DNA from 4 places in the Streptomyces sp. AK010 genome. Region 4 is predicted to be linked to each of the others. Evidence: riboswitches for the same ligand, from Rfam matches in the RefSeq annotation. Region 4 holds a riboswitch; each other region holds the start of a gene.
The links. Region 4 has a riboswitch for cobalamin ahead of HDC93_RS11375 (cobalamin biosynthesis protein). Riboswitches for the same ligand answer to the same signal wherever they lie in the genome.

Region 1 (2,191 bases), on a different contig from region 4:
GTTGTGCGTGCGGCGGGCGTCCTCGCCGGTGTTGTCGCGCAGCTCCAGGAACTCCTCGATGTCGGCGTGCCAGGTCTCCAGGTAGACCGCCGCCGCGCCCTTGCGCCGGCCGCCCTGGTTCACCGCGGCGACCGAGGCGTCGAGGGTCTTCAGGAACGGGACGATGCCGTTGGAGTGCCCGTTGGTGCCGCGGATCAGCGAACCGCGGGCGCGGATGCGGGAGTAGGCGACCCCGATGCCCCCGGCGTGCTTCGACAGCCTGGCCACCTGGTGGTACCGGTCGTAGATGGAGTCCAGCTCGTCCTTGGGGGAGTCGAGGAGGTAACAGGACGACATCTGCGGGTGCCGGGTGCCCGAGTTGAAGAGGGTGGGGGAGGAGGGGAGGTAGTCGAGGCGGCTCATGAGCCCGTACAGGGACGCCACCTCCTCCAGCGCGCGGGTGGTGTCGTCCTCGGCGAGGCCGCTCGCCACCCGCAGCATGAAGTGCTGGGGTGTCTCGACCACCTTGCGGGTGATCGGGTGCCGGAGCAGATAGCGGCTGTGCAGCGTGCGCAGGCCGAAGTAGCCGAAGCGGTCGTCGGCGCCGGTGTCGATCAGGGCGTCGAGCCGGGCCGCGTGCAGCCGTACGAACTCGGCGGTCCGGTCGGCGATGAGGCCCTCGCGGTGGCCGACCGCCACGGACTCGGTGAAGGACGTGACGCCCTGCGAGGCGGCCTCCTCGCGGATGCCGATGGTCAGCAGCCGGGCGGCCAGCCGGGAGTAGGCGGGGTCCTCGGAGATCAGACCGGCCGCGGCCTCCGTCGCAAGCCCCCGCAACTCCGCTTCGTCCGCGGCGGCGGACCGGCCGCGCAGCGCGGCGGCGGCGACCCGGCCGGGGTCGGCGTCGGGGAGGTCGGCGGTCAGCTCGGTCAGGGTCCGCAGCAGCGCGGTACCGGGAGCGTCGTGCTCCTCCTCGGCGGCTGAGACCGGTTCGGCTGGCGCGATGGTCACGTGGGGCTCTCCCTCGCTCGGCACGGGGCCTCGTCGAGGGCGGGGGGCAGCACACGAGCGCACGCGGCGTCGCGTCCACCGGCCCATTCCACGAGGCCCGGACGTCAGGGCACACCGGCCGGGTGGCCGGGTGCGCTGTCGGCAGGTCCTCGGACTGACTCCCGTGCGCCTATATGGGCATGGGTACACCGTTGCGGGACAGTTCCGGATTCCCACCGGATTCCCCTGCGGCGACAGCGAGCATGAGCATACATCTTGTGCCGGGCTCGGTCGGCACCCCCAGATGTTGTGTCGCGGTGGTGTCGGAGCGTCAGCTGATGGATGAGGAGAGTGATCCCTCGGGGCATGTCCCACCGGGTTGCGGGGCGCCTTGGAGTGCTTTCCATGGAAGTAGGTGCCGGCGCCCGTCAGATCCTCCGCAGCGGGAACCCTCTCGGAGGGAGCAAACGCCATGACGAGGGCCGTCCGTCGCACGCCGGGCAAGGAGCGGCCGCGCAACGCGCCGACGGTGACAGTGATCTGCGCCGGGCGGCAAAGTGGACCAGCCGCGGCTTCGTCGGCCACTGGCACAGTCTGACCATCCGTCTTGAGGCCCGAGGCACCACCCGCCCGAAGAAGGGACGGGCGCCCCGACGAGGTCGAGGAGCGCATGATCCGCGCGGAGCAGTCCGGCATGCCGCTTCCGCCGTGTCTCCGTACGAACCGCGAACCGCTGCGGCCCGGTACCGCGACCCCGCCCCAGCCCGGCACCACATGCCTGCCCGACTGCAGTTCCGACTCTGCCCGTACCCGTCACGGGGCGTGCCCCATGGAGAGATCCGGGAGCCGTTCTGCCGCCAGCAGCAGGCTCTGCTGCCCGGACGCCTGCGCCGCTGGTTCCCGAGGCTGCTGCGCCGGAAGACACCGCCCTGGGTGAGCATGCGCGTCCGCGAACTGGACCGCTTCTGGCATGCCATGGCCACACGCACGCGCGACTAGGGCACGGGGTAGGTGTGCCCCTGGGAGGATACGACGACGGGCCGCCGGGATCCCCCGACGGCCCGCCCCCGCTGTGCAGGACTCAGTGCGCGGATCCCGCGGTCGCAGGCGGAAGCTCCACCTGGACCCCCGGGTCGCCCGCGTCCGCCGTGTAGTCCTCCGGCTTGGTCTCGTCGACGCCGTCGGGGGCCTTCAGGGCCTTCAGGACGAAGGTCAGGACCAC
Region 2 (2,191 bases), on a different contig from region 4:
GGCCTGCGGGGCCGGGCCCGTGGCGCCCAGCTGCTTCACGAGGTCCGCGCCGCCGAAGTCGCGCGGGTTCGTGCCCGTCGCGTGGGCGGCGAAGATCAGCTGGGCGTAGGCGGCCGGACCGCTCTGCGCGGCCCAGGCCGCGGAGTTCTTCTCCAGCCACCGCACGGACTTCTCCGCCTGCGCGGTGGCGCCCTGCGCGGCGAGCGCGACGACCGCGTCGGCGGTGTTGCCGTAGTCGGGCTGGGGCTCGGCACCGGCCGGCGCGGACATCAGGTGCCCGTCGTCCTTGGCCAGGGCGGCGGTGAGGTAGCCCGCGCCGTTCGCCGCCGCCTGCTCCGGCGTCCCGGCCTTCTCGCAGGTCGCGTCGGACTTCTCGCCGGGCTCGACGACCATGCCCTTGCCCAGGGCCCCGAGCACACCGGCCGCCGTGGCGTCCGCGTTGGCGGCGAGCTCGCCCTTCTTGTCCGGCTGGAACGCGAAGGCGCCGTCGTCGTCCCCGCCGCAGGGCAGGGCGAGCTTCAGCAGCGCGTCGTAGGGTGACTTGCCGCCCTTGACGACCTGGTCGGGCTTCTCGCCCGCGGCGGCGAGCGCGCCGATGACGACCGACGTCGAGTTGGTGTCGCTGGCACCGCCGGGCGAATAGCCCCAGCCGCCGTCCTCGTTCTGCACGGACTTCAGCCAGCCGACGGCCTTGCCGGTGACGTCGTCGTGCCCGCCGAGCGCGGTGAGGGCCTGCACGGCGGCGGACGTGGCGTTGGTGTCCAGCATGGTCTTGGCGTCGCACGCGGCGGTGGGGTCGGGGCGGTACGCGGCGAAGGAGCCGTTCTCGCACTGCTGCCGCGCCAGCCACTGCACGGACTTCGCCGCCGGCTTCACACCCACGGTGTCCTGCGCGAGCAGCGCGAGCGACTGGCGCCAGACACCGTCGTACTTCGGGTCCGTGCCGCCGTACAGGGCGGACGGGAACGCCTGGGAGGGCGACGGGGACGGGTCGGCGGCGGCCGGGGTGGCGGCGCCGACCACGGCGACGGCGGCCAGGACCGCGGCGCTGCGGCGGACGTTCATGATCGGCGGGTGCCTCTCCCTGTGGGGGAGCCGGGCAGCACGGGGCACCCCCCGGCGGCTCGGCTCCGTATACCTCGACGGTGCCGTGCACCGGCGGACCGCCGGGCACGTGAGCCGGTCACGAAACCGTACGGGGCGATCCGGCTCACCACCTCGGGCGGCGGTTCACGGTTGCGGGTCAGCGCCGGAATTGCACCGGCTTCCCCCCGTACGGTGTGATGACGACCCGCTCACTGTACCCGCACGTGGGAAACGGGCCGAGGGGACCGGGGCCCCACGGTACGGGGCCGCCGGTCAGGTGAGAGGGGGGACCGAGGCGGATCTGAGGAACTCCCTGGTGCCGCACAGGAGTTGATCCTCTTCGGGGCGCCGACCGGCTAACGTGGGGCTTCCTACGACCACACACCGCAGGAGCGTCCATGACGGAGCAGGAGCCGTTCCCCAAGATCGACACCTCGGTGCCGCACTCGGCCCGGATCTGGAACTACTGGCTGGGCGGGAAGGACAACTACGAGGTCGACCGGGTGGCCGGTGACGCGTTCCGTGAGGTCTTCCCCGGGATCGAGACCGGTGCCCGCGCCGCCCGCTACTTCCTCGCCCGCGCCGTGCGCCACCTCGCCGCCGAGGAGGGCGTCCGCCAGTTCCTGGACATCGGCACCGGCCTGCCCAACGTGGACAACACCCACCAGATCGCCCAGCGGGTGGCCCCGGAGAGCCGGATCGTCTACGCCGACAACGACCCGCTGGTGCTGGCCCACGCCCGTGCCCTGCTCACCAGCACGCCGGAAGGCGTCACCAACTACGTCGACGCCGACCTGCGCGACCCCGGCGCCATCGTCCGGGAGGCCGGGAAGACCCTCGACTTCGACCAGCCCGTCGCCCTCATGCTGATGGGCATCCTGGGCCACATCGAGGACCACGACGAGGCCCGCTCGATCGTGCGCCGGCTGGTGGACGCCCTGCCCCCCGGCAGCTACCTCGTGCAGTACGACTCCACCGACACCAGCGAGGAGTACGTCCGGGCCATCCAGCAGTACAACGACGGCGGCTCGATCCCGTACATCCTGCGCAGCCCCGAGCAGATCGCGCGCTACTTCGACGGCCTGGAACTGCTCGACCCCGGCGT
Region 3 (2,191 bases), on a different contig from region 4:
CCGAGCCGCTGCCGGAGGCCTCGCCGCCGCTGCGGCCCAGGACCACGTCCGCGGTGATGCCCGCCGGGCCGGGCCCGTACCCGGCGGCCGGGGCCGGCAGTCCGACCACGTACGCCCTGCCCGCGACTCCGGGGCACCGCAGCGCGGCCCGGGCGGCCCAGGCGGGGCGTTCGGGACGCTCCCGCGGGCGGGGCGGCCCGGGCAACCGGTCGCGACTGGCCGCGACGGCAGCCGCCGCGGCGCTCTTCCTCGCCGCGATGCTCATCGGCATGCGCTGGTTCTCGCCCGACACGACCGCGGAGGGCACGGAGCCGGACGCGTCCCCGAGCGCGAGCAGCCCCGCCGCCACGCCGTCCACCGACTCCGCGTCCTCTTCGTCCTCCGATTCCGAGGCCGGTCCCGGGGCCGGTCCGGCGGTGGCCGACGCGCCGGCCACCGGCAGCGTGGCCGATGTCACTCCCTCCGCGCCGACCGCATCCCCGACGCCTGTCGCGTCCGCGCCCGGCACCGCCCCTGCGACCCAAGAGGCGGGCCCCGGCGGGCCGGAGAAGCCGAAGCCGGAGAAGCCGCGCCGAGCCGGGAAGGACGGGGAGGGCGACGGCGACGGAGGCGACGACTGACGCGGCCCGGACGCCGCACGGCGGACCCCTGACCGGAGCACGTGGATCAGCCGGGGGATGCGCCGGTGTGCGAGCGGGCGCCCTCTTGCGCGCCCCTTGGGTGGCTTGTCATCGCCCTTACCCCGGCCTTATTGTCACCAGGCCTTGGTGAACGGGAAATCCGGTGTGATGCCGGTGCGGCCCTCGCCACTGTGAATCGGGAAGTCCGGCTCCGGCCCTCACGGGCAGCCACTGGGTCCTTGTGACCCGGGAAGGCGGAGTCCGGGCGGTGGTACCCGTCAGCCAGGAGACCGGCCAAGGCGCGTCAACCATCCACGAGGTGCTGGAGAGGGTCTGCTGAGCCATGCACATTGCCGAGGGTTTCCTTCCTCCGGCGCACGCGGTCGCCTGGGGCGTCGCGTCGGCGCCGTTCGTCGTCCACGGGGTCCGGTCACTCACCCGTGAAGTGCGCGAGCACCCCGAGAGCACTCTGCTCCTGGGTGCGTCCGGCGCCTTCACGTTCGTCCTGTCCGCCCTGAAACTGCCGTCCGTGACCGGCAGTTGCTCACACCCCACCGGCACGGGCCTCGGAGCCATCCTGTTCCGGCCGCCCATCATGGCGGTGCTGGGCACCATCACCCTGCTGTTCCAGGCGCTGTTGCTCGCGCACGGCGGCCTGACCACGCTCGGGGCCAACGTCTTCTCCATGGCGATCGTCGGCCCCTGGGCCGGATACGCCCTCTACAAGCTGCTGCGGCGCTCCAACGCCCCGCTGATGGTGGCGGTGTTCTCCGGCGCGTTCGTCGCCGACCTGTCCACCTACTGCGTCACCAGCGTGCAGCTGGCGCTCGCCTTCCCCGACCCAGCAAGCGGATTCCTGGGCGCGCTCGGCAAGTTCGGTTCCATCTTCGCCGTCACCCAGGTTCCGCTCGCGGTGAGCGAGGGTCTGCTGACCGTGCTTGTGATGCGGCTGCTGGTGCAGTCCAGCAAGGGCGAACTGACCCGGCTGGGCGTGCTCCTCGCCAAGAAGCAGGCGCGGACGGAGACCGAGGCGGTGACCCGATGAAGAGGAACACGAAGATCAACTTGGCGCTGCTGCTCGCCGTGGCCGCGCTCGCGGTGCTTCCCTTGGCGCTCGGGCTCGGCGACCACAAGAAGGAGCCGTTCGCGGGGTCCGACGGCGAGGCCGAGACGGCGATCACCGAGCTGAAGCCGGACTACGAGCCGTGGTTCTCACCGCTGTACGAGCCGCCGTCCGGTGAGATCGAGTCGGCCCTGTTCGCCCTCCAGGCGGCTCTCGGCGCCGGTGTCCTCGCCTACTACTTCGGTCTGCGCCGGGGCCGTAGGCAGGGTGAGCAGCGGGCGCTGGAGCGGGAGGCCGACAGCGCGCTCGCCGGCGCCGCCGGGAAGTCCACCGCAGAACAGGACTGAGCCCGGGTGCTGCCGATCGACGCGGCGGCGCACAGCAGTCGCTGGCGCCGCCGCCATCCCGTGGACAAGGCCGTGCTCGGGCTCGGCCTCACCGTGCTCGCGATCTCGCTGCCGCCCTGGCCGGGCGCGGCCCTGGTCCTCCTGACCGCCCTGGTGGTGCT
Region 4 (2,191 bases):
GTACCAGCCACCGGCAGATCCCGGCGGTCACGACGCTCTTGCCGGCGTCGGAGGTGGTTCCGGCGACGAGAAGCCCACCGCTCATGTCATTTCCCCCTCTTCAGCGACCGCGCGCCCTTGAGCGACGGCGCACTCCCGAGCGACCGGACGCGCTCCTGGACAACCGCGCACTCGTCAGCAACCGCGCGCCCGCGCACACCCCGAGCGCGAGCCACGTCACGCGCTTCGACAGCCGCACGGCCCGCTCGACGTCGTGCGTGCCGACGGCCCGCCCCCGCGTGTTCAGCACGGGCCGGTGCTCCACCCGCCCGCCGTACGAGAGCGTCCCGCCCAGCCGCACCCCGAGCGCCCCCGCGAACGAGGCCTCCACGGGACCGGCGTTGGGACTCGGATGCCGCACCGCGTCGGCCCGCCACGCCCGCACGGCCCCCCGCGGATCCGGCCCGGCCAGCACGGCGAGCACGGCGGTCAGTCGCGCTCCGGGCCATCCCGCGAGGTCGTCCAGCCGCGCGGAGGCCCACCCGTACCGGCGGTACCGGGCCGACTTGTGCCCGACCATGGCGTCCAGGGTGTTGACGGCCCGGAACCCGAGCAGCCCCGGCACCCCGCCGACGGCCCCCCACACCAGCGCCCCCACCACGGCGTCGGAGGTGTTCTCGGCGACCGACTCGACCACGGCCCGGGCCATGCCGTCGGCGTCGAGGGCCTGCGGGTCCCGCCCGCACAGATGCGGCAGCCGGGCCCGGGCGGCCTCGACGTCCCCGGCCTCCAGGGCACGCCCGATGGTCCGCGCCTCCCGGGCCAGCGACGTACCCCCGACGACGGCCCAGGTGGCGGCTGCGGTCAGCGTGATGGAGGCGACGGCGGACGGCCGCACGGCACGCGCGGCGACGGACCCGAGGGCGACGGCCCCTCCGGCACACACGGCGGTGTGCAGCGCGCCCCACCCGCGGTGGTCCCGCCACAACACCCGTTCCACGGCACCCGCGGCCCGCCCGAACGCGGCGACCGGATGCCCCCGGTGAGGATCACCGAGCAGCAGGTCACCGATCAGGCCGGCGGCGGCGCCGTACGCGAAGACGCGACCGGCACCCATGGGCTCAGCCGGCCAGGAGGGCGGGCAGGGGTGGGGTGTTGAACCTCGATCGGCAGCCGCGCATGGCGATATGTGTCCTCACTCAGGGTGTCCACGCCCTGGTTCGACTAGACCGGCGGTGAGAGTTCCTGGCTCCCGGGGATCGCTACCCCGGTGACAGTGGCGGGACCGCGCCGGACTTTCACCGGCTTCCTCTCCTGCCGCCGTATTGGCCCCGGCAGTCCACCACGGCCGGGAACCGCCGTCAACTTGCCGTTGACCTGCGAGGGGAGAGTGTGGAGAACCCCACATCGCCCCCTTGCGTACACACGACGACCGGGCGGCACGGAACCGGAGTTCCGTGCCGCCCGGTGGACACGACGTGCGGTCAGGCCCTCAGGCCACGATCAGATAGATCCCGTATCCCACGGCCGCCGCACACGCGGCGAAACAGGCGTACGCGCCGGTGACCGCGAGCCCCGCGGATCCGCCCTCCGCCACCGCACGTTCGCGGCGCGACAGGCCGGTGATGCCGAGGGTGAACAGGCCGACGAGGGCCACGGTGACCACGAGGCTGATACCGAAGACGGAACCGAGGGCCGCCCAGTCGATCTTCATATCGGAGACTCTTCCTTGTAACCGGTGGCGGGGTCAGACCGTGGTGGTCGTGGTCGGCGTGCGCTCGGCGGTGGCCTGCGACGGGAACGCGGGGATCGGGTCCTCCGACGCCTTGGCCGAACCAGTCGCGGGGGGCGGCGTCACCGCGGCCATCGCCGTGGTGACCACGCCCGCGGGCTCCGCGTCGTCGGTGTCGTTGACGTTGGTGTGGTCGACCACCTCGCGCCGCGACAGCTTCCAGATCGCCGCGCTGGAGGCGATGAGGAAGACCGCCACCACGGCGGTGCCCCAGCTGCCGAAGCCGGTGACGTACTCGGCGAGAGCGCCCACCAGGGCCGCCGCCGGCAGCGTCAGACCCCACGCGACGAACATCCGCGTCGCGGTGGACCAGCGGACCACGCCGCCCTTGCGGCCGAGCCCGGCGCCCATCACCGAGCCGGACACGGAGTGCGTCGTGGAGAGGGAGAAGCCGAGGTGCGAGGAGGCGAGGATGACCGT

Region 1: another riboswitch for cobalamin. It lies ahead of HDC93_RS24925 (ribonucleoside-diphosphate reductase subunit alpha); the one in region 4 lies ahead of HDC93_RS11375 (cobalamin biosynthesis protein).
Region 2: another riboswitch for cobalamin. It lies ahead of HDC93_RS24225 (prenyltransferase/squalene oxidase repeat-containing protein); the one in region 4 lies ahead of HDC93_RS11375 (cobalamin biosynthesis protein).
Region 3: another riboswitch for cobalamin. It lies ahead of HDC93_RS16705 (energy-coupling factor ABC transporter permease); the one in region 4 lies ahead of HDC93_RS11375 (cobalamin biosynthesis protein).

What each region holds. Positions count from the first base shown of each region.
Region 1 covers NZ_JACHCX010000014.1:20,097-22,287, forward strand. Annotated here, with positions in the region: gene HDC93_RS24925 (ribonucleoside-diphosphate reductase subunit alpha) at 1-990, opposite strand, end outside; cobalamin riboswitch at 1,113-1,247, opposite strand; gene HDC93_RS38720 (hypothetical protein) at 1,792-1,968, shown strand; gene mctP (monocarboxylate uptake permease MctP) at 2,051-2,191, opposite strand, start outside.
Region 2 covers NZ_JACHCX010000013.1:113,008-115,198, reverse strand. Annotated here, with positions in the region: gene HDC93_RS24225 (prenyltransferase/squalene oxidase repeat-containing protein) at 1-1,065, opposite strand, end outside; cobalamin riboswitch at 1,178-1,315, opposite strand; gene HDC93_RS24220 (SAM-dependent methyltransferase) at 1,485-2,191, shown strand, end outside.
Region 3 covers NZ_JACHCX010000007.1:314,459-316,649, forward strand. Annotated here, with positions in the region: gene HDC93_RS16700 (serine/threonine-protein kinase) at 1-620, shown strand, start outside; cobalamin riboswitch at 749-934, shown strand; gene HDC93_RS16705 (energy-coupling factor ABC transporter permease) at 964-1,665, shown strand; gene HDC93_RS16710 (energy-coupling factor ABC transporter substrate-binding protein) at 1,662-2,030, shown strand; gene cbiQ (cobalt ECF transporter T component CbiQ) at 2,037-2,191, shown strand, end outside.
Region 4 covers NZ_JACHCX010000005.1:56,228-58,418, reverse strand. Annotated here, with positions in the region: gene HDC93_RS11380 (cobyric acid synthase) at 1-85, opposite strand, end outside; gene HDC93_RS11375 (cobalamin biosynthesis protein) at 101-1,096, opposite strand; cobalamin riboswitch at 1,196-1,354, opposite strand; gene HDC93_RS11370 (hypothetical protein) at 1,472-1,693, opposite strand; gene HDC93_RS11365 (inorganic phosphate transporter) at 1,727-2,191, opposite strand, start outside.